One region of the Pseudomonas sp. CFBP 8770 genome, then DNA from elsewhere that is predicted to be linked to it. Evidence: predicted binding sites of a transcription regulator. Region 1 holds the regulator's gene; each other region holds the start of a gene.
The links. The regulator LexA, encoded in region 1, represses DNA repair genes until DNA is damaged. The targets are predictions, from matches to a motif close to CTGTNTNNNNANACAG.

Region 1 (7,440 bases):
GACAAGCTCACTTCGAAAGCGCGGTTGACGCTTTCCTTGACCATCATGGCGATCGGCAGCGACTTGGCCGCGATTTGCTGCGCAACCTCCAGCGCCTCGTCGAGCAGACGGTCGGCGGCCACGATACGGGCAACCAGCCCTGCCCGCTCCGCTTCCTCGGCGCCCATCAAGCGGCCGGTCAGGCACAGCTCCATGGCCTTGGCCTTGCCCACCGCATGGGTCAGACGCTGGGTGCCGCCCATGCCCGGCAGCACGCCGAGCTTGATCTCCGGCTGGCCGAACTTGGCATTGTCGGCGGCAAGGATGAAATCGCACATCAACGCCAGCTCGCAGCCTCCGCCCAAGGCAAAACCGGCCACGGCAGCGATCATCGGCTTGCGCCGATTGGCGACCCGGTCGCTCTCGTGGAACAGATCGTCGAGGTAGATCTGCGGGTAGCGCAGCTCCGCCATTTCCTTGATGTCGGCGCCGGCGGCAAACGCCTTGGCAGACCCGGTGAGGACGATGCAACCGATCTCGCGATCGCTTTCCAGGTGATCGAGGGCCTGGTTCAATTCGTCGATCAACTGCGCGTTGAGAGCATTCAACGCCTGCGGTCGATTGAGCGTGATCAAGCCTACGCGGCCGCGTGTTTCCAAGAGGATGGTTTCAAAAGCCATGGCATTGTCTCCAGGTAGAGGCATTTTCTGCCCCGCTGATTATTGTTGTATCGACCCCTGGGCGGCGTACTGCCCATGATCGCGTGTCGTGTTTGTAGCATTCTGAAACCTGATACCGGACATTCTTTGGCCGCAGCCGGGCACCACCGGCCCATGCGAACCTCCAATGGATGCTACGGTGCTGACCTGCAACACCCTGCGCCTGAGCGTCCCCGCTGCATCACAGTCCACTCCAGGAGGTCCCCCATGCTTCGCCTGTCCACGCTGGCGCTCGCCGGCATCTTTGCCCAACCACTGCTGGCCGCCGATTCGTCGCCCAGCTATGGCCCCGAACTGCAAGGCTTCGACTATCCGTACACGCTGCAACATTACGCCTTCGAGTCCCAGGGCAAAAGCCTGCAGATGGGTTATATGGACGTCGCCGCCAACGGCAAGGCCAATGGCCGCACCGTGGTCCTGATGCATGGCAAGAATTTCTGCGGTGCCACCTGGGAAAGCTCGATCAAGGCGCTCAGCGATGCCGGGTACCGCGTGGTCGCGCCCGACCAGATCGGCTTCTGCACCTCGAGCAAGCCCGAGCACTATCAATACAGCTTCCAGCAGTTGGCGAACAATACCCATGACCTGCTGACCCGCATCGGGGTCAAGGAAGCGGTGATCATGGGTCATTCCACCGGCGGCATGCTCGCGACTCGCTACGCCTTGATGTTCCCCGAAGACACCGAGCGCCTGGCCATGGTCAATCCCATCGGCCTGGAAGACTGGAAAGCCATGGGCGTGCCCTATCGCAGCGTCGACCAGTGGTTCGAACGCGAGACCAAGGTCACCGCCGAAGGCATCCGCAACTACGAGCGCAACACCTATTACGGTGGTCGCTGGAAGCCTGAGTACGACCGTTGGGTAGACATGCTGGCGGGGTTGAACAAGGGCCCGGGGCATACCTCTGTGGCATGGAATTCGGCATTGATCTACGACATGATCTTCACCCAGCCGGTGGTCTACGAGTTCAAGGACCTGCAGGTGCCGACCCTGCTGCTGATCGGTGACGCCGACACCACGGCGATCGGCAGCGACATCGCGCCACCCCAGGTCAAGGCCACGCTGGGTAAATACACCGTGCTGGGCAAGCAGGCCAGCCAGCTGATTCCTCACAGCACCCTGGTGGAATTTGCCGGGCTTGGCCATGCACCGCAAATGGAGGAGCCGGCGCGCTTCCACAAGGCCCTGCTCGATTGGCTGGACACTCCCCAGAAACCGCTGTGACAAGAGGCAACCCCCATGCGAATAGCCGTCATCGACGACTGGCAATCGGTGGCTGAAAGCGTGGTCGACTGGACCCCGCTGCAGGCCGTAGGCGAGCTCGACTTCATTCACGACTACCCCGGCGAAAGCGCAGTCCTGGCCGAGCGCCTTGCGCCCTATGCCATCATTTGCGTGATGCGTGAACGCACGCAGTTCGACGCCGGCCTGCTCGAACGACTGCCGCTGCTCAAGCTACTGGTGACCGGGGGTATGCGCAACGCAGCCATCGACCTGCAGGCCGCAGCGCGGCTGGGCATCCAGGTTGCCGGCACGGACAGTTACAAGCATGCTGCGCCGGAACTGACGTGGGCGCTGCTGATGGCGCTGACCCGCGACCTGCTCGGCGAAGCCAACTCGCTGCGCGCTGGGGGCTGGCAGGTCGGCCTGGGTGGCGATCTGCATGGCAGCACACTGGGCCTGCTGGGTCTGGGCAGTATCGGCGAAAAGGTAGCGCGGTTCGGTCAGGCGTTCGGCATGCGCGTGATTGCCTGGAGCCAGAACCTGACGCCCGAGCGGGCGGCGCAGGTGGGGGTCGAATGCGTGAGCAAGCAGCAACTGTTCGAGCAGGCCGACGTGCTGAGCGTGCACCTGGTGCTGAGCGACCGCAGCCGGGGACTGGTCGATGCCCAGGCGTTGGCATGGATGAAGCTGGGCGCGCGGCTGGTGAACACGTCGCGCGGCCCCATCATCGACGAAACGGCGTTGATTCAGTCCCTGCGTGACGGCCACCTGGGCGGCGCGGCGCTGGACGTGTTCGACGAAGAACCGCTGGCGCCGGACCATCCGTTCCGGACCCTACCCACCGTGCTGGCAACGCCGCACATCGGCTACGTCAGCGGCAACAACTATCGGCTGTTCTTCAGCCAGATGATCGAAGACATACTGGCCTGGCATTCGGGCCAGCCGGTGCGCCTGCTGACCCGCTGACCCGCTGGCCGCAACGATCAGTCGATCAGCCCGGCATTGCGCAGTGCCGCTGTCGCCTGCTGCCAACGTGGATGACGGCGGTACTCGACGTCGGCCTGGGTGCGGCCGCGCATGGCGGCGATGCGTGGCGAGGACTGGACGCCCATGCGCTGCGCGGCGCTCAAGGCCAGCTCGGCCGCCGCCCGGTCGTTGCACACCAGGCCCATGTCACAACCGGCGCCAAGGGCTGCCTCGATACGGCTGGCGGCGTCGCCGACCACATGGGCGCCGGCCATCGACAGGTCGTCGCTGAAAATCACTCCATCGAAGCCCAACTCGCCGCGCAATATGTCCTGCAACCAACGGCGCGAGAAGCCTGCGGGGTTGCTGTCCACCTGCGGGTAGATGACATGAGCCGGCATGACTGCCGCCAGCTTGCCCGCCAGCCGCGTGAATGGCACCAGATCGCAGGCACGAATCTGCTCGAGGCTGCGCTCGTCGGTAGGAATCGCCACATGAGAATCGGCTTCCGCCCAGCCGTGACCGGGAAAATGCTTGCCGCACGCGGCCATGCCGGCAGCGTTCATGCCGCGGATGAACGCGCCCGCCAGCAGCGTGGCCCGCTCGGGGTCGCCCTCGAACGCGCGGGTGCCGACCACGGCGCTGTGCCCGTGATCCAGATCCAGCACCGGCGCAAAACTCAGGTCCAGGCCCACCGCCAGCACCTCGGCGGCCATCAACCAGCCGCAGTGCTCGGCCAGGCCGGCCGCCTCCGCGTGGTGCGCCAGCTCGCGCATGGCCGGCAGACGCACGAAGCCCTGGCGCAGCCGCTGCACTCGCCCACCCTCCTGGTCCACAGCCAGAATCAGGTCGGGCCGCACCGCGCGGATGGCAGCGGTCAACTCGCGTACCTGGCGCGGATGCTCGATGTTGCGCGCGAAAATGATCAGCCCGGCAACTTCGGGCTGGCGCAGCAGATGGCGGTCCTCGGCGCTGAGCCAGGTACCGGCAACGTCGACCATCAGGGAGCCTTGCAGACGAGCGCTCATGGATTTTCCTTGTAGAGAGGGAGCTGGAGGGCGACCCGGCACACGTCAGGCCTTGGCAGCGGCCGGGGTGCTCTTGCTGCGTGGCCGCAGTTGAGCGGCGGCCATGGCCTGGTCGGTTACCGCGCTCTGCGCGCGCATGCCTGCGGCAAGAAACGGCACCATCAAGCGCATCACCTGCTCGATCGAGGTGTCGACGCCGAAATCGGTTTCCGCAATGGCACGCAGCGCCTTGATCCCGGACATGCTGAACGCCGCGGCGCCCAGCATGAAATGCACGCGCCAGAACAGCTCCAGAGGGGGAATGCGTGGTGCGGCTTCGTTGACCAGCAGCATGTACCGGCGAAAGACCTTGCCGTACATGTCTTCGAGGTAACGTCGCAAGTGGCCCTGGCTTTGGCTGAAGGCCAGGCCCAGCAGGCGCATGAAGATGGAAAGGTCGTTACCGCTGCGCGGTTGAACGACGAGTGCCTGCTCTACCAGAATTTCCAGCAGCTCTTCCAGGCTGGCCTTGGGCATGGCGCTGGCTTGCCGCCGCTCCAGCTCTCGGTCGAGGCTGGCGCAGAACGGCCCGAGAAATCTGGAGAATACCGCCTGGATGAGCGCCTTCTTCGAACCGAAGTGGTAGTTCACTGCCGCCAGGTTGACCCCGGCTTTGCTGGTGATCAGGCGCAGCGAGGTTTCCGCAAAGCCTTTTTCCGCAAAAAGCTGTTCTGCGGCATCGAGGATGCGTTCAACGGTTTCCGACTGGGCCATGGCAACTCCGCCTGACAAACACTTGTTTGAAACATACGTTTCAAAGTGCGTGACTGTCAAGTCCATACGGCCTTTTTGTGGCCATGGGGTCGCGTATTAAAGCATACAAATTCATCGCCTTAGCGCAGCATGCGAAAATCGGCAGGCGACGTACCCGGAAAACGGTATTGCCAAGGGCCATCTACTGTATATAATCCCAGTCACTGTACAAAAAGACAGAGCCATCGACATGTTGAAATTGACGCCACGCCAAGCTGAAATTCTGGCCTTCATCAAGCGCTGCCTTGACGACAATGGCTTTCCACCTACTCGTGCGGAAATTGCTCAGGAACTGGGGTTCAAGTCACCCAACGCGGCCGAAGAACACCTCAAGGCCCTGGCGCGAAAAGGCGCCATCGAAATGACCCCGGGCGCCTCGCGCGGCATCCGCATCCCCGGCTCCGAAGCCCGCAACGACGACGCCAGCCTGCCCGTCGTCGGGCGTGTTGCTGCAGGCGCACCGATACTGGCGCAGGAACACATCGAAGAGTCCTGCAAGATCAACCCGGGCTTCTTCCATCCTCGCGCCGACTACCTCCTGCGCGTACAGGGCATGAGCATGCGCGACGTCGGCATTCTCGACGGTGATCTGCTTGCCGTGCACACCTGCCGCGAAGTACGCAACGGGCAGATCGTGGTGGCACGCATTGGCGACGAGGTCACCGTGAAACGGTTCCAGCGCGAAGGCAACAAGGTTTTTCTGGTAGCAGAAAACCCCGACTTCGCACCCATTGAAGTCGACCTCAAGGATCAGGATCTGGTCATTGAAGGTCTGAGCGTCGGCGTCATTCGTCGATAAGGAGGCATCATGCAGTTTCCCCTGTCACCCCAACAAGCACAAATGTCGCTGTTCGAAGCATTCATGGCTGCACCGGTAACGCCGCTGTTCAAGGAGGCCGTCGAGTCGCCCTGGACCGTCGCCGACCCGGATGTATTCAGCGAGATGTCTCTGCGTGGTGCCGCGGGGAACTGCCTGAGCCTGCTGGCGCCCATGCTGCGGGAATTGAGCGAAGAGCAGGACGCGCGCTGGCTGACGCTGATCGCTCCGCCGGCAAGCCTGACGCAAGCCTGGCTGCGCGATGCAGGGCTCAATCGCGAACGCATACTGCTGCTGCAGCCGCGCGGTACGCAAAGCGCTCAGCAGTTGGCGTGCGAGGCGCTGCGCCTGGGGCGCAGCCATACCGTGGTGAGCTGGCTCAACCCGCTGCCGTCCGTGGCGAGGCAGCAATTGATGGCAGCGGCGCGCCAGGGCAGCGCGCAGAGCCTGAACATTCGTTTGGGATAAACCTGCGGTAACGCGATACTGCCCGCTCGGGCCAGCGCAAGGCGCTCGCCGCGCGGCAGGATCAGTGCAGGACGTGCGGGCCGTCGTCCTTGTCGATCTCGCCTTCCACCAGCTTGCCGGCCATCTGCACGCCGACACTGAGCATGGCCTTGGCCACTTCCACGTGCTGGCCCTGAAGGAATGCCTTGGCATCTTCGGAAAAATTCAGCGTCACCAGCGAACCTTCGTCCTCGGCACGACGCAACTCGATGCGGCCGTCAGGCAGCTCGACAATCTCAAGAAAGGACGTTGGCATAAGGACATGTTCTCCACGAAAGGCGGGCATTGTAGCAGTGTCAAGGCAAATCAGCACTCACTGAGCCCTTCGCGGAAACGAACGGTCAAGCCCTTGAGCTGCTGACGCCAGCTTTCGAGCATCTCGCGGCTGAGTTCCGGCTCTTCGACTTCATCCAGATTGACTGCCTGGATCAGCGGCTGGGTCACATCGCCCTTGGGTTTTTTGGGCGCCCTGGGCGGCACGAACAGCGCGCTGTGCGCAGCAAGCAATTGCGCCAGCCAGGTATGCGAATGCTGGGCCAGCTCCACCAATTCCGCCAGCTCGGGAATGGCCGTGCCGTCGAGCGCCTGCGCAGTCAGCAGGTTTTCCGCACGGGCAGTGCCGGCCTGAGGCAGGCGGTAGTAGCCGGCGATCTCGTGACACAGCCCCAACAATGCACCGTACAGGTGGAACAGCGCGGATTCGCGCTGAGCCTGCAACTGAGCCTGCGCATTGATGGCCTGGCCCAGTTCGGCCTTGCCCATGGCGTCCAGCGCCAGCCCGGCGAAATAGATTTTCTGGTTGGTACGGGTATAGAGCTCATAGGCCATGCTGGCGATCTCCGCAGTGAACACTCGACTGCAACAGTGTCGAGAACCTGCCCAGCCAGTGCAAGCCACAAATGAAAAGGCCGCACTGCCCTGGGGACGGTGCGGCCTCGGTGCTGCAAGCGCTTCAGCGCTTGTCTTCGACCTTCCAGGTCTTGCCGTCGTAGAAAGCCTTCCAGCCGGTCGGCTTGCCCTCGACTTCGCTCTGCACGTACTGCTCCTTGGTCTTGCGGCTGTAGCGGATCACGGTCGGACGCCCATCCGGGTCCTTGATGGGCGCGTCGAACAGGAAACTGTACTTGGGATCGATCTCATCCTTGTGCGGGATAATCTCCAGCACCAACGGGGCGCGGGTTTCGCGGTTCTTCGGAAACTGGCTGGCCGCGAGGAACAGACCCGATGCGCCATCGCGCAGCACGTACGTATCGTTGACCTTCTCGCACTTGAGCTCGGGCATCTTCACCGCGTCCATCTTGGGCGGTGCGGCTTCGCCACTCTTGAGCAGCTTGCGAGTGTTCTTGCACTCCGGGTTGGTGCAGCCGAAGAACTTGCCGAAACGGCCGGTTTTCAACTGCATCTCGCT
Region 2 (7,440 bases), 460 kb from region 1:
GTCGACGGCCGTTGCCGACCCGTCACCAACCCGGCCACGGTGACCGGACGACCGTGGGCCAGGCTCTGCAGGTCATGGGAGCTGCGGCAGCGCAGCGCCTGAAGGCGCTCGCGCAGCATGGCCAGCGGGTGCGGACCTAACGTGGTACCGAGGCTGGCATAGTCGGCGTAGAGGTCTTCGCCGACACTGGGGACCGGCAAGGCCACGGGCTCCTCGCGCAGGCCGGGCGCTTCGGCGAACAACGGCAACTGCTGCTCGACGCTGGCCACATCCCAGCGCGCCTGATGGCGGTGCCCTACCAGGCCGACCAGGGCATTGGCATCGGCCAACTGTTCCAGGCTGCGGTTGTCCAGCCCACAGCGCCGGGCCAGGTCGGTGACGTCGCGGAACGGCCCGCCCAGGCGGCCCTGCTGTACGGCGCGCCCGGCTTCCTCACGCAGGCCCTTGACCATTCGCAGCCCCAGACGCAGGGCCGGTTGCCTGCCGTTGCTGGGCTCAAGGCTGCAGTCCCAGTCGCTGTGGCACACATCGACGGCGAGGATCTGCAGATGATGGCGACGTGCATCCTGGAGGATCTGGTCGGGACTGTAGAAGCCCATGGGCCAGCTGTTGATCAGCGCGCAGGCGAAGGCTGCCGGCTCATGGCACTTGAGCCAGCAACTGGCGTAGGTCAACAAGGCGAAGCTGGCCGCATGGGACTCGGGAAAACCGTAGCTGCCGAAACCCTTGATCTGCTCGAAGATGCGTTCGGCGAACTCACGGGTGTAACCGTTCTTGAGCATGCCTTCGGTGAGGCGGAGCTGATGCGGTTCCAGACCGCCGTGGCGCTTCCAGGCGGCCATCGAGCGACGTAACTGGTCCGCCTCCCCTGGCGTGTAGCCAGCGGCGACGATCGCCAATTCCATCACCTGCTCCTGAAACAGCGGCACGCCAAGTGTGCGTTCGAAGACTTTCTTCAGCGCCTCGGAGGGATAGCTCACGGCTTCCTCGCCGTTGCGCCGGCGCAGATACGGGTGAACCATGTCACCGACGATGGGCCCTGGCCGTACGATGGCGACTTCGATCACCAGGTCGTAGAACGTCTTGGGTTTGAGCCGCGGGAGCATTGCCATCTGCGCCCGCGATTCGATCTGGAACACGCCGATGGTATCGGCGCGACTGATCATGGCGTAAGTCTGCGGGCACTCCTTGGGCAACGTCGACAGGGTCAGTTCGCGGCCACGGTAGCCGCGCACCAGATCGAAACAGCGGCGGATCGCGCTGAGCATGCCCAGCGCCAGAATGTCGACTTTCAACAAGCCCACGGCATCCAGGTCATCCTTGTCCCACTGGATCACCGTGCGCTCGGCCATGGCGGCGTTCTCGACCGGGACCAGCGTGTGCAACGGGTGCTCGGAAATGACGAAGCCTCCCGGATGCTGGGACAGGTGACGGGGAAAACCGATCAGCTGCTCGGTCAGCGCCAGAACCCGCTTGAGCACCGGGCTTTGGGTTTCGAAGCCGGCTTCCACCAAACGCTCGAGCGGTGGCAGGTGGTCGCTCCAGCGCCCGAAACAATCGGCCAGGGCAGTGATCTGGTCCGCTGGCAGGCCCAATGCACGTGCCACATCACGCACCGCGCCCGCCCCTCGATAGCTGCTGGCGACAGCGGTCAGGGCGGCGCGGTCGCGGCCGTAGCGACGGAACACGTATTGCAGGACCTCTTCGCGCCGCTCGTGCTCGAAATCCACGTCGATGTCCGGCGGCTCGTTGCGTTCCCTGGAGATGAAGCGTTCGAACAGCATGTGCGTTTCACGCGGGTCGAGCTCGGTGATGCCCAGGGCGAAACAGACCACCGAGTTGGCGGCCGAGCCGCGTCCCTGGCAGAGGATGTGCCGTTCACGAGCAAAGCGGACGATGTCGTGGACGGTGAGGAAATAGCTTTCATAGCCCAGCTCGATGATCAGTTGCAGTTCCTTGTCGAGCAACGCCTGCACCTCGGGGTCCACCCCCGACGGCCAGCGCCGGCGCGCACCCTGGGCACTCAAGTGGCGCAGCCAGGAACCGGCCTCGTAACCTTGGGGCACAAGCTCGCGCGGATATTGATAGCGCAGCTGGCCCAGATCGAAGCTGCAACGCCGGGCTATATTCAAGGTTTCCTGCAGCAGCGCGACGGGATAGATGTCGGCCAGTTGAGACAGCCCGCGCAGATGGCGCTCGCCGTTGGCAAACAGCACGTGCCCCGCTTCGGCCACCGGCACGTGATGGCGTATGGCAGTGATGGTGTCCTGCAGGGCCCGCCGGCCACGGGCATGCATGTGCACGTCGCCACACGCCACTGCCGGCAGGCCGAGGGTCTTGGCCAGGCCAAGCAGACCTTGCAGGCGCCGCGCGTCATCGGCACCGCGGTGCAACTGCACGGCCACCCACAGGCGCTCGGCAAAACGCCCCTTGAGCCAATGGCCGTGGGCCAGATCGTGGGGTTCATCGGCTATCCACAGTGCCAGCAAGCCTTGGCGATCGACCTGGTCGAGGTCATCACGCAGCAAGCGGTACTGGCCCTTGCTGGCGCGCCGCCGAGCCAGGGTGATCAGACGGCACAGGGACTGGTAGCCGTCGAGGTTCTGGGCCAGCAACACCAGCTTTGGCCCCTGTTCGATGCGCATTTCACTGCCGACGATCAACGCCAACGAATGGGCCTGAGCGGCCTGCCAGGCGCGCACGATACCGGCCATGGTGCATTCATCGGTGATCGCCAACGCTTGATAGCCCAGCGCCGCAGCCTTGGCGAACAGCTCCTGAGCACTGGACGCCCCGCGCTGAAAGCTGAAGTTGGAAAGGCAATGCAACTCGGCGTAGCCCTGGCTCATGCGAACCACCCCTGCAACAGCAACTGAGGGTCATCGCCCACTGCGCGGTAGGCCCAGCCCCGTCGCCCCGCCGAAGTTTCGACCAGATAGTAGTCGCGGCGCACATCGCCACCGTCCCACCAACCCGATTCAATACGCTCAGGCCCCGCCAGCACACGCAGGCCCTGCGCGGGCAAAGGCTCGGCCTGCTCCAGCAACCAACCTGGACGCGCTGCGCTCAGGTCCGGAGAGACCGGGACCCAAGCGCCATCGTTGCGCCAGGCTCGCTCGGGGCGATGGTCCGCGTGGGCGCGCAGATCCTGCAGGGCATCGTCGCCCAGGCGTGCCCGCAGGCGTTCACGCAATTGCTCCCAGGGTTGGGTCTGTTGCGGGCGCTGGTCGAACAGCTCTTTGCAGGCGGGTACGAAACGCGGCAGATCGAGCGCGCTCAACCGTACCACCTGCACAGGCCGGGGTACCTGCAGATGCTCGAAGCGCCCGCGGGCCAGTTCGAACAACAAGGCGGGATCCCGCTCGGCAGCGAGCAAGCCGACTTCGACCAGGGTGTCTTCGCCCTCGGCATGCTTGAGATGAAGGGTGAAACGCTGCACCCCCACATCCCGCCCGGCCAGATACACCGCCAGGTCATTGATCAGACGCCGCAAGGGAAACAACAGCGCCTGATGGGATTCCACATCGAAGTTGAGTTCGATGTGTTGGTCGAATAAATCGGCAGGCATGAAGAATTCGAGGGCCAGAGGCCGGTACCCGAGCAGGGTATCCAGGTGACTGAGCACCTGGGCAGGAAAACGTCTGGCCAATTGCGCCCTTGGCAGCGCCAGCACCTGGCCCAGATGGCGCATGCCCATGCGTTTGAGTGCGATGGCGTCGGCGGCGGCAAGGCCGACCCGTTCCACCGGCAGGCGCTGGAGAGCATCGGCCAGCGTCGATTGATCCTCGACGCCGAAACCGTCATAGGCGTTGGCCAGCATGCGTGCTGCGGCCGGATTGGGGGCCAGGGTGATGCGATGGCGGAAGCCCAGTGCATCGAGTTCGCTGCGCAGCCTCGCCTCGAACTGAGGCCATGGCCCGAACAGTCCGAGGGTCGACTGCACTTCGAGCAGCAGGACCCGGGGGTAATGTACGCTGACCTGAGAGCTGAACCGATAGGCCCACGCCGCGAGGAACCGCTGCCAGTGTTCGATCTGTGCCGGGTCGTAGGGTGCGGTGGCGAAATCACGGCTGAGCATGTAGGCGGCGGTGAGTGACTGCCCCGGCTTCAGGCCAAGTTCACGTGCTGCCGGGTTGACCGCTTGCAGCACGCGTCGCTGCAGCGGGCCGGTTACCAGGGCAAGCGGTTGCTGCGGATCTTCGCGCTGGCGCAGCACGGCGTCGAGCGCCAGTTGCGGCAGCAGAATGCAGGCCCACAGCATGGCAATCTCAAACGTGACTGACGAAAGTAACGGGCATCGCAGGGGGTATCCCGCCGCGACATTTGAGTACCTTCACCTGCCCGGCAGGCCCTTGCAGCGACAGCCGCAGCGCTGCCGGTGACGGGTTAAGCGCCGCACGTTGTTCGCGCAAGGCAAAGCCCAGGGTTTCGCCGGTTTCGGCCGCCACCTGCAGGCGGCGCAAGGCTTTGTCATCGGGATTCTGCGGCCAGCAGAGTACCGCTGCGCAGCTGCCGGAACGCAGGCACTGCTCGGCAGCCCACAAGGCGTCCTTGCCTTGGGCCTTGAGCACGCACAGGTGCTGCAAACGTACACCCGCTGCCATCCAGGCATGGGGATAGGGGATGAACGGCGGTGCTATCAATACGATTCGTTCGCCGGCCTGGCTCAAGCGTGCGAGGGTCGGCCAGAGCAACTGCAATTCGCCACTGCCGTTGGCGGCAAGAAGGATTTCACTGAGCGCCGCCGGTGGCCACCCCCCACTGGGGAGCACGGCATCGAGAGCAGCATGCCCGGTGGGCTGCAAGGCACTGGGGGCGCTTTCCTGACGTCCACGCCAGATGCGGCGTTGGTCGATCAGGCCGTCCAGGCTGACCACGGCGCCCATCACTGAGCTGCCCTCAAGGCCAGGCTGCGCGGAAAATAAATATCGGTGGGTGGGAGTGATCTGTTCATGGCTGCATTTTTACTACTGTATGCATGAACAGTAAAGCGTCTATTTTCAGTTCTCGCCACCCAGGGTGCCAACGGTAGCGATCAGGCCGGCGTTGCCACCAGCAATTTGCGCAACGGGAAGCGCGATGCGCCGCTCCAGCCGAGAAATTCCTGTTCGGGCATGGGCCGGGCGAAAAAATAGCCTTGGGCTTCATCGCAACCCAGGGCGCGGATCATCTGCATGCACTTGAAGGTTTCGACGCCTTCGGCCACCGTGCGATAGCCCAGTTTGCGCGCCAGTTCCAAGACCGTCTGCACGATCAGCTGATGCCGCGGGCTGTGCTCCATTCCGGTGATCATCGACTTGTCCAGTTTCACCACGTTGGCAGGTATCTCGTGCAGGTAGGAGAAATTGCTGTAGCCGGTGCCGAAGTCGTCAATCGCTACATCCACGCCCAATTCGCGGATGGCGGCCAGCTGCGTCAGCACCTGGGGATTGGAACGCAGCCACTCGCCTTCGGTGATCTCGACTTCGAGGCGCTCGGGGTGGATGCCGTGGGTGCGACAGGCCCCGCTGATCACCTGGGTAATATCGTGGCCATCGAAATCCAGCGCCGACAGATTCAGCGACAGCTTGGTGAGCACCGTTGCGGGCCATTGGGCCAGCTTGGTCAATGCCGCATCGATGACCCAGCGCGTCACACTGTGGATCAACGCGCTCCTTTCCAGCACTGGAATGAACTCGGCGGGCGAAACCGGACCCAGCCGTGGATGCTCCCAGCGCAGCAGTGCTTCGGCACTGACCTGATCACCCTCGGGCAAGGCGAAACGTGGCTGGAACACCAATCGCAGCTGTCCATCGCGCAGCGCCTGGGTCACATCGGCAGCCAACCGGAAGGACCTGCGATAAGCGTTGTCGCGCACGGGGTCGTACCACGCCCACGCCTGGCCGGCGAGCAACGCCAGTTCGGCCGCGTACATGGCTTTGCGCAGTGCATCGGGGACCGCTTCGAAGCTGAGCAGAAAGGGCGTGACGCCAGCGCGCACGGTGGGTCGAACCGGCATGCCTTCTATCTGCGTGGGACAGCGCAAGGCATGTACGAGCATGTCGAGATAGTTGCCGACGTCGGCTTGATCGGCGTCCAGCACGAAGGCAAAACGCTTGCGCCCGATGTGATAGACCGGCCCCTGCCCCGCGCGCAGGCGCTTCAGCCGACGCGCTATGCAGCACAGCAGGTTCTCGAACGGGATCATGCCCAGGGCCAGCGTCATGTCATGGGCCCAGGCGGTGTCTACGGCATCGATCAGCACCAGATGACGAGACGCTCCCGGATGCTGCAGCAACAGGTGGCCAAGATCGGTGAGAAATTGTCGTCGATCGGGCAACAGAGTAAGCCGATCACAGGACACGAAAGCCTGAGCAGAAGCATGAACGGGATCGGACATGACACTTTCCTGCAGATGTCAGGCTCGAGCTTCCTGCGAGAGACCGGGCAATTTGAGAGAGGGACTATTCAATTGATGTCAAAATAACATCACACTAAATACTTGCCAAGCTTCATCTTCCCTGTCGCAGATCCGCAAGCTTCGGAACTGACGGTCGACACTGCTACACTGCGGCAAACCCTGGGATGGAATGGACGATTCATGCTCGAAGCTCTGCTGTTCGACCTCGATGGTACATTGACTGAAACCGACGCCCTGCACCTGCTTGCCGTGCAGCAATTGCTGGCCGAGGAAGGTCGCGAATTCACCCATGAAGAGTTTCAGTTGCATGCCAGTGGCCGGGCCAACGCGGACATGTGCCAGTACCTGTTTCCGGACCGCTCGGTGGCGCAGCACGAAGCGTTCGCTGATCGCAAGGAAGCGCGCTTTCGCGAGCTTGCACCGCAACTTGCGCCAATTGCCGGGCTGTTGCGTTTGCTCGACTATGCCGAGCAGGCGCAACTGGGCATGGTGGTAGTGACCAACGCCCCGCGCGCCAATGCCGAACACATGCTCGATGCATTGGGGCTGGCAGAGCGCCTGTCAACCGTGGTGGTGGCAGAGGAGCTAGCACGCGCCAAGCCCGATCCGCTGCCCTACCTGACCGGTCTGCAACGCCTGGGCGCGCGGGCCGAGGCCGGCATCGCCTTCGAAGATTCGGTGCCTGGAGTGACTGCCGCGGTCGCGGCTGGCCTGTTCACCGTGGCGCTGTCGACCAGTCAATCGGCGCAAACCCTGCGGTCCGCCGGGGCTAACCTGGTGATCGAAACCTTCGAGGACGAAAACCTCTGGATTCACATCGAGAAAATGCGCGAAGACTGATCTCGCCGCGTCTTACCTGCCTACCACAGCGCCTCGTTCGCGGCCACAGACCGCTCCCACAGTAGACCCGGTATCCCGTGGGAGCGGTCAGCGGCCGCGAAAAGAGCACCGCGCAGTGTCTGAACCACCGCAGCGCCTTGTTCGCGGCCACAGACCGCTTCCACAGTGGGACACACAGTGGGATTACAAGGGGTTGTCGA
Region 3 (7,090 bases), on a different contig from region 1:
GCCCTTGCCACGCAGGCGGAACTGCTTGCCGGTCTGGGTGCCTTCCGGGATCTTCAGCTTGACCCGACCGTCGAGGGTCGGCACTTCCAGCTCGCCGCCCAATGCCGCGTCGGTGAAGCTGATCGGCACTTCGCAGTACAGGTGCTTGCCGTCGCGCTGGAAGATCGCGTGCTCGCGCACGTTGATCACCACGTAGAGGTCGCCGGTCGGGCCACCCTGCATGCCCGCCTCGCCTTCACCCGACAGGCGAATGCGATCACCGGTGTCGACGCCCGAAGGCACCTTGACCGAGAGGGTCTTGTACTCTTCGACACGGCCTTCGCCATGGCACGAATCGCACGGGTCGGAGATGATCTTGCCCTGGCCATGGCAGCGCGGGCAGGTCTGCTGCACCGAGAAGAAGCCCTGCTGCATACGCACCTGGCCGATACCGCCACAAGTCGGGCAGGTGATCGGCGCCGAGCCTTTCTTCGCGCCACTGCCGTCGCAGGGCTTGCAGTTGACCAGCGTCGGCACACGGATGCTGACCGTGGTGCCGCGCACGGCTTCTTCCAGGTTCAGTTCGAGGGTGTAGCGCAGGTCGCTGCCACGCTGGGCGCCACCGCGGCCATTGCCGCCGCGACCGCCACCGAAGAAATCGCTGAACACATCGCCGAAGATATCGGAGAAATTCTGGCCGCCGAAACCCTGGCCACCACCCCCCATGCTCGGGTCTACGCCGGCATGACCATACTGGTCGTACGCCGCGCGCTTGCTCGCATCGGACAGCACTTCATAGGCCTCGTTGGCCTCTTTGAACGCTTCTTCCGATTCCTTGCTGTCGGGGTTGCGATCCGGGTGATGCTTCATCGCGAGGCGGCGATAGGCCTTCTTCAGATCTGCTTCGCTGGAGCCGCGCTCCACCCCCAGAACCTCGTAATAGTCACGCTTTGCCATAAGTCTTTTTACTCTTTTGGGAGCCAGCACGCAGGGGCGCCGCTGACCGCGCCGCCAACATCCGATCGCTGTCGCATGTTGTTAAAATTCGTGTATTCCAGACACGCCAACGCGGGAGCAAGCCCCCGCGCGGCGACATCCTACCAGTCACCGTGCAAGCACAGTCAACTGGCCGACCAACAAGTGTTTACTTGTTGTCTTTGACTTCTTCGAACTCGGCATCGACAACGTCGTCGTGCTTGCCGGCTTCTTCCGCTGGCTGGGCAGCAGCACCTTCAGGCTTCTCGGCCTGGTCGGCGTACATCTTCTGCGCCACTGGAGCGGAGACCTTGGACAGCTCTTCGACCTTGGCATCGATGGCAGCCTTGTCGTCGCCCTTGACCGCAGCTTCCAGCGCCACGACGGCCGCTTCGATGGCAGTCTTCTCCTCGGCGGTGACCTTGTCACCCGCGTCGGCGACCATCTTGCGCGTCGAGTGCACCAGTGCATCACCCTGGTTGCGGGCAGCGGCCAGCTCTTCGAACTTGCGGTCTTCTTCGGCGTTGACTTCAGCGTCACGCACCATCTGCTGAATCTCGTCCTCGGACAGACCGGAGTTGGCCTTGATCACGATCGACTGGGTCTTGCCGGTAGCCTTGTCCTTCGCGCCGACGTGCAGGATGCCGTTGGCGTCGATGTCGAAGGTCACTTCGATCTGCGGCACGCCACGTGGTGCTGGCGGGATCTCGGCCAGGTCGAACTTACCCAGCGACTTGTTCTGCGCGGCTTGCTTGCGCTCGCCCTGCAGGACGTGAATGGTCACGGCGCCCTGGTTGTCGTCGGCCGTCGAGAACACCTGCGATTTCTTGGTAGGAATCGTGGTGTTCTTCTCGATCAGCGCAGTCATCACGCCGCCCATGGTTTCGATACCCAGGGTCAGCGGGCTGACGTCGAGCAGCAGCACGTCTTTCACGTCACCGGCCAGTACGGCGCCCTGGATGGCAGCACCCATGGCAACGGCTTCGTCAGGGTTGACGTCCTTGCGGGCTTCTTTGCCGAAGAAGTCGGTGACCAGCTTCTGGACCAGCGGCATGCGGGTCTGACCACCAACCAGGATCACGTCGTTGATCGCGCCAACGTCGATACCGGCGTCTTTCATGGCGATGCGGCAAGGCTCGATGGTGCGCTGAACCAGGTCTTCGACCAGCGATTCCAGCTTGGCGCGGGAGATCTTCACGTTCAAGTGCTTCGGACCGGTCGCGTCTGCAGTGATGTACGGCAGGTTGACGTCGGTCGACTGGCTCGAGGACAGCTCGATCTTGGCTTTCTCAGCGGCTTCTTTCAGGCGCTGCATGGCCAGCGGGTCACCCTTGAGGTTCATGCCGCTTTCTTTCTTGAATTCGTCTACGAGGTAGTCGATCAAGCGGATGTCGAAGTCTTCGCCACCCAGGAAGGTGTCGCCGTTGGTGGCCAACACTTCGAACTGGTGCTCGCCATCGACTTCGGCGATTTCGATCACGGACACGTCGAAGGTACCGCCACCCAGGTCATAAACGATGACGGTGTGGTCGCCCTTGGCTTTGTCCATGCCGTATGCCAGTGCAGCGGCAGTCGGCTCGTTGATGATGCGCTTGACGTCCAGACCGGCGATACGACCGGCGTCTTTGGTGGCCTGACGCTGGCTGTCGTTGAAGTAGGCCGGCACGGTGATGACCGCTTCGGTGACTGCTTCGCCGAGGTAGTCTTCGGCGGTCTTCTTCATCTTTTTCAAGATTTCAGCCGAGATCTGCGGCGGTGCCATTTTCTGGCCGTTGACTTCGACCCAGGCGTCCTTGTTGTCGGCTTCGACAATTTTGTACGGGACCATCTGAATGTCTTTCTGCACGACGTCTTCGGCGAAACGACGGCCGATCAGGCGCTTCACTGCATACAGCGTGTTATGCGGGTTGGTGACGGCCTGACGCTTGGCCGACTGACCGACGAGAATTTCGCCGTCGTTGGCATAAGCGATGATCGAAGGTGTGGTCCGAGCGCCTTCGGCGTTCTCGATGACCTTGGCCTTGCCGTTTTCCAGAATGGAGACGCAGGAGTTGGTGGTCCCCAGGTCGATACCGATAATCTTGCCCATGTTTCTTCTCCTGGCACTAAGGCCCGAAAATTTTGGATTTGGTTGCCGCAGCAGTGGTGGCTGTCTGCGGTAGCACTTAAACGCTTGACACTAAGATGGGGGCCACTTGGCCGATTTCAAGCCTGCTCGTCGATCGAAGGCGAAACCGGTGCGGCGGCCTTGCTGACCACGACCATGGCCGGGCGCAGCAGGCGTCCATTGAGCTGATAGCCCTTCTGGAAAACCTTCAAGACACTGTTGGGCTCGACATCCGCGCTTTCCTGCATCGCCATGGCCTGGTGATGCTCGGCGTTGAATGGCTGGCCGTGCGGGTCGATGGCTTCCAGGTTGTAGCGCTTAAGGGTGTCCTGAAACATTTTCAGGGTCAGCTCCATGCCTTCGCGCATCGGACGAATGCTTTCGTCGTCGGCGCTGGACAGCTCGATACCGCGCTCCAGGCTATCGAGCACTGGCAATAGGTCGCCGGCGAACTTCTCGAGGGCGAACTTGTGCGCCTTTTCCACGTCCTGATCAGCACGACGGCGAACATTCTGCAGGTCGGCCGCCACACGCAGCGACTGGTCCTGCGCGGTGGCAAGCTGCTCTTCGAGCAGCTGCACGCGCGCGGTGAGGTCTTCGGCGCCAGCGCTGGCAGCCTGATTAGCGTCTAGATTCTGATCGTCCAGATTCTGTTCATCAGCCATTGGTTCTCTCCTCTCGATAACGTCCGCGAGGTCGACTCGCGCTTCTGACCGGTATATGGGGTCGCAAATTCGCTCTTCAAGGGCTGACGACCAGCGGCTGAGTGTGGGCTTTCGAATGAAGCGATAAAAAACCCAGGCATCAGGCGAAAACGAGCTAAGGGCCGATATTGTCAGCCCCGTGTAAAACACTGTATAAATAACCAGACATTCATGCCTGGGGGCGGTCTTATGCTGGTGCACCTGTCCGTACATAACTATGCCATCGTCGAACATCTCGACCTCGAACTCGAGCGCGGGATGAGCGTGATCACGGGCGAAACCGGCGCCGGCAAATCGATCATGCTCGATGCGCTGGGCCTGGCCCTGGGCGATCGCGCCGACAGCGGCGTGGTCCGGCCCGGAGCAGACAAGGCCGACATCCTTGCCACCTTCGATCTGGTCGACATTCCCGAGGCCAGCACGTGGCTTGCCGAGCGCGACCTGGAAACCGACGGCCCCTGCATTCTGCGCCGGGTGATCACGGCCAAGGGCGGTTCGCGCGGCTATATCAACGGCACCCCCTGCCCGCTCGGCGACCTCAAGTCGCTGGGTGAGCTGCTGATCGATATTCATAGCCAGCACGAGCATCAGTCGCTGCTCAAGACCGATACCCATCGCCGCCTGCTGGATGAATACGCCGGTGCCAGCGATCTGGCCCGGCAGGTGCACCTGGCTGCGCAGAAATGGCGCCAGACCCGCCAGGAACTCGAACGGCTGTCAGACTCCGGCGACGAACAGCGCGCACGTCACCAGTTGCTCAGCTACCAGTTGGAAGAGCTGGAGAACCTCGGGCTGGGCGAGAACGAGCTGGAGCAGCTGGAACAGGAACACAAGAACCTGACCAACGCCGAAGCCCTTTTCGGTATCTGCCGCCAGGTCATCGACCATTGCAGTGAAAACGATTCGGGCAACGTGCTCAGCGCGCTGACCGCCAGCCTGAATCGCCTGGGCGGCGTCAGCAATGCTCCGAACGCGTTGGGCGAAGCGGCCTCGATGCTGGCAACGGCGCAGATCCAGGTCGAAGAAGCCGTGGGCGAACTCAATCGCTTCCTCGACCACTTCGAGGCCGATCCGGCGCGCTTGCAGCATATCGAGGAGCGCCTCGACACCATCTATACCCTGGCGCGTAAACACCGCGTTCACCCGACCGAAGTGGTGACGCTGCAACACCGCTTGCTCGAAGAGCTGGAAGGGTTGAACGCCAGCGACGAGTCAATCGAGCAACTGGGTGAAGAGCTGGCGGCCTATGCACGCCACTACCAGGAAAAAGCCGGTGAGCTGACCGGACTGCGCACCCATGCCGCCGCGCAACTGGCTGCCGCAGTGGAGGTGGAAATCCAGCGCCTGGGCATGCCCGGTGGGCGTTTCACCATCGAGCTGCGCGCCAATGCCCACGAGGACTTGCACCCCAATGGCCTGGAGCAGGTCGAGTTGTTGGTCAGCGCCAACCCTGGCCAGCCAATGAAACCCTTGGCCAAGGTGGCTTCGGGCGGCGAGCTGTCGCGGATCAGTCTGGCAATCCAGGTGATCACGGCGCAAACCTCGCGAGTTCCGACGCTGGTGTTCGACGAAGTGGACGTGGGCATCGGCGGGCCGACAGCCGAGATCGTCGGGCAGTTGCTGCGGCGCCTGGGTGAGCGCGGGCAAGTACTGACCGTGACCCACCTGCCGCAGGTGGCGGCGCAGGGGCACCATCACCTGTTCGTGCACAAGGTGCGCGGCAGTGACGAGACACGTACGGCGGTGTCGAACCTGGGCAAAGGCGAGCGCGTGGAAGAAGTGGCGCGGATGCTGGGCGGGATTGACCTGACCAAGGAATCGCTGGCGCATGCGAAGAAGATGGTGGTTACCGCCAAGGGGTGATGGTGGCCAGGCGGGCCTCTTCGGGGGCACTGCCCCCTCCCACAGGAGGTGTGGCCCTACTCCTGTGGGAGCGGGTTCTGCCCGCGAAGATGCTATGACTGATTCACCCCAACAAAAAAGGCGACCCCAGGGTCGCCTTTTTTGCATCACTTCTGAAGTTACTTCGGCTTGCGCACGTACAGCACCAGGTTGTGATCCACCAGCTCGTAACCATGCTCGCTGACGATTTCCTTCTGGCGGCGCTCGATCTCGTGGTCGGTAAACTCGATCACATCACCCGAGTCGACATCGACCATGTGATCGTGGTGCTCGCCGTCTGCCAATTCGAACACGGCATGGCCGCCATCGAAGTTGTGACGTGCTACCAGACCCGCCGCCTCGAATTGGGTCAGAACACGGTAAACCGTGGCCAGACCCACATCTTCGCCCGCTTCCATCAGCGCCTTGTAGACTTCCTCGGCGCTCATGTGGCGTTGCTGTGCCGACTCCAGCATTTGCAGAATCTTGACCCGTGGAAGGGTCACCTTGAGGCCGGCTTTACGCAGTTCGCTATTATCAACCATGGTCAGCTTTCTCAACGATGCGGCTTCGCAGCATCTCTTAATACGGGTATGATCGGGGTTTACGTTGTCCCAGCCAAGATAGTGGAAGTCGCCCACCGATGCAAAACACCAAGCACTTGCTAACCAGCCTCACCTTCGTGGGACTGCTCGCACTCGCCGGTTGTTCATTCCCCGGGGTTTACAAAATCGACATCCAGCAGGGCAATGTCGTCACACAGGACATGATAGACCAGTTACGGCCCGGAATGACCCGTCGGCAAGTAAGGTTTATCATGGGCAACCCCCTGTTGGTCGACACGTTTCACGCCAATCGCTGGGATTACCTGTACAGCCTGCAGCCAGGCGGCGGCGAACGCCAGCAGGAACGCATGAGTGTCATGTTCAACGGCAACGACCAATTGGTCGGCCTCTCTGGCGATTTCATGCCGGGCGTCAGCAAGGACCAGGCAATTCTGGGCAGCGACACCGACACCAACGCTACGCCCCAGCAGGGCGAGCCACAGAAGGCAGAAGAGCCACCCAAGCCTGGGTCGATGCTCGACGATATTCAGCGCGACGTGGACGGCGTGAAGACAGTCCCCGTCCCGGCACCCCAGCCGCTGGACGTTTCGCCGCAGTAAACAGGCGGTACGAAAAAAGCCCGGTCATGCCGGGCTTTTTCATGGGCGAAGGAAAGTTATCTCAATGCGCTTTGCGCGCTTGCGCCGCCTTGGCCGCGCGCAATCGTCGCACCTCTTTCGGGTCCGCGAGCAAAGGTCGGTAGAGTTCGATACGGTCACCGGATTGCAGCACGTGCTCGGCAGGCGAATCCAGCAGACTGGCGAAGATGCCTACCGGGCAGTGACTGAAATTCACACCAGGGAAACGCTGAGCAATGCCCGACATCTCGATCGCCTGGG

Region 2: a site for LexA is predicted at 4,971-4,986, ahead of imuA (translesion DNA synthesis-associated protein ImuA). Genes of this name have one in related genera too.
Region 3: a site for LexA is predicted at 3,915-3,930, ahead of recN (DNA repair protein RecN). Genes of this name have one in related genera too.

What each region holds. Positions count from the first base shown of each region.
Region 1 covers NZ_JACYUL010000001.1:546,838-554,277, reverse strand. Annotated here, with positions in the region: gene IFT98_RS02485 (enoyl-CoA hydratase) at 1-659, opposite strand, end outside; gene IFT98_RS02480 (alpha/beta fold hydrolase) at 906-1,922, shown strand; gene IFT98_RS02475 (D-2-hydroxyacid dehydrogenase family protein) at 1,938-2,888, shown strand; gene nagZ (beta-N-acetylhexosaminidase) at 2,906-3,916, opposite strand; gene IFT98_RS02465 (TetR/AcrR family transcriptional regulator) at 3,962-4,669, opposite strand; gene lexA (transcriptional repressor LexA) at 4,899-5,507, shown strand; gene sulA (SOS-induced cell division inhibitor SulA) at 5,517-5,993, shown strand; gene IFT98_RS02450 (hypothetical protein) at 6,055-6,288, opposite strand; gene IFT98_RS02445 (DUF6586 family protein) at 6,339-6,860, opposite strand; gene topA (type I DNA topoisomerase) at 6,985-7,440, opposite strand, start outside.
Region 2 covers NZ_JACYUL010000001.1:1,005,249-1,012,688, reverse strand. Annotated here, with positions in the region: gene IFT98_RS04405 (error-prone DNA polymerase) at 1-2,849, opposite strand, end outside; gene IFT98_RS04400 (Y-family DNA polymerase) at 2,846-4,261, opposite strand; gene imuA (translesion DNA synthesis-associated protein ImuA) at 4,269-4,886, opposite strand; gene IFT98_RS04390 (putative bifunctional diguanylate cyclase/phosphodiesterase) at 5,036-6,379, opposite strand; gene IFT98_RS04385 (HAD family hydrolase) at 6,581-7,240, shown strand; gene eutC (ethanolamine ammonia-lyase subunit EutC) at 7,424-7,440, opposite strand, start outside.
Region 3 covers NZ_JACYUL010000010.1:54,704-61,793, forward strand. Annotated here, with positions in the region: gene dnaJ (molecular chaperone DnaJ) at 1-936, opposite strand, end outside; gene dnaK (molecular chaperone DnaK) at 1,124-3,043, opposite strand; gene grpE (nucleotide exchange factor GrpE) at 3,160-3,726, opposite strand; gene recN (DNA repair protein RecN) at 3,955-5,628, shown strand; gene fur (ferric iron uptake transcriptional regulator) at 5,787-6,191, opposite strand; gene IFT98_RS19735 (outer membrane protein assembly factor BamE) at 6,290-6,811, shown strand; gene IFT98_RS19740 (RnfH family protein) at 6,873-7,090, opposite strand, start outside.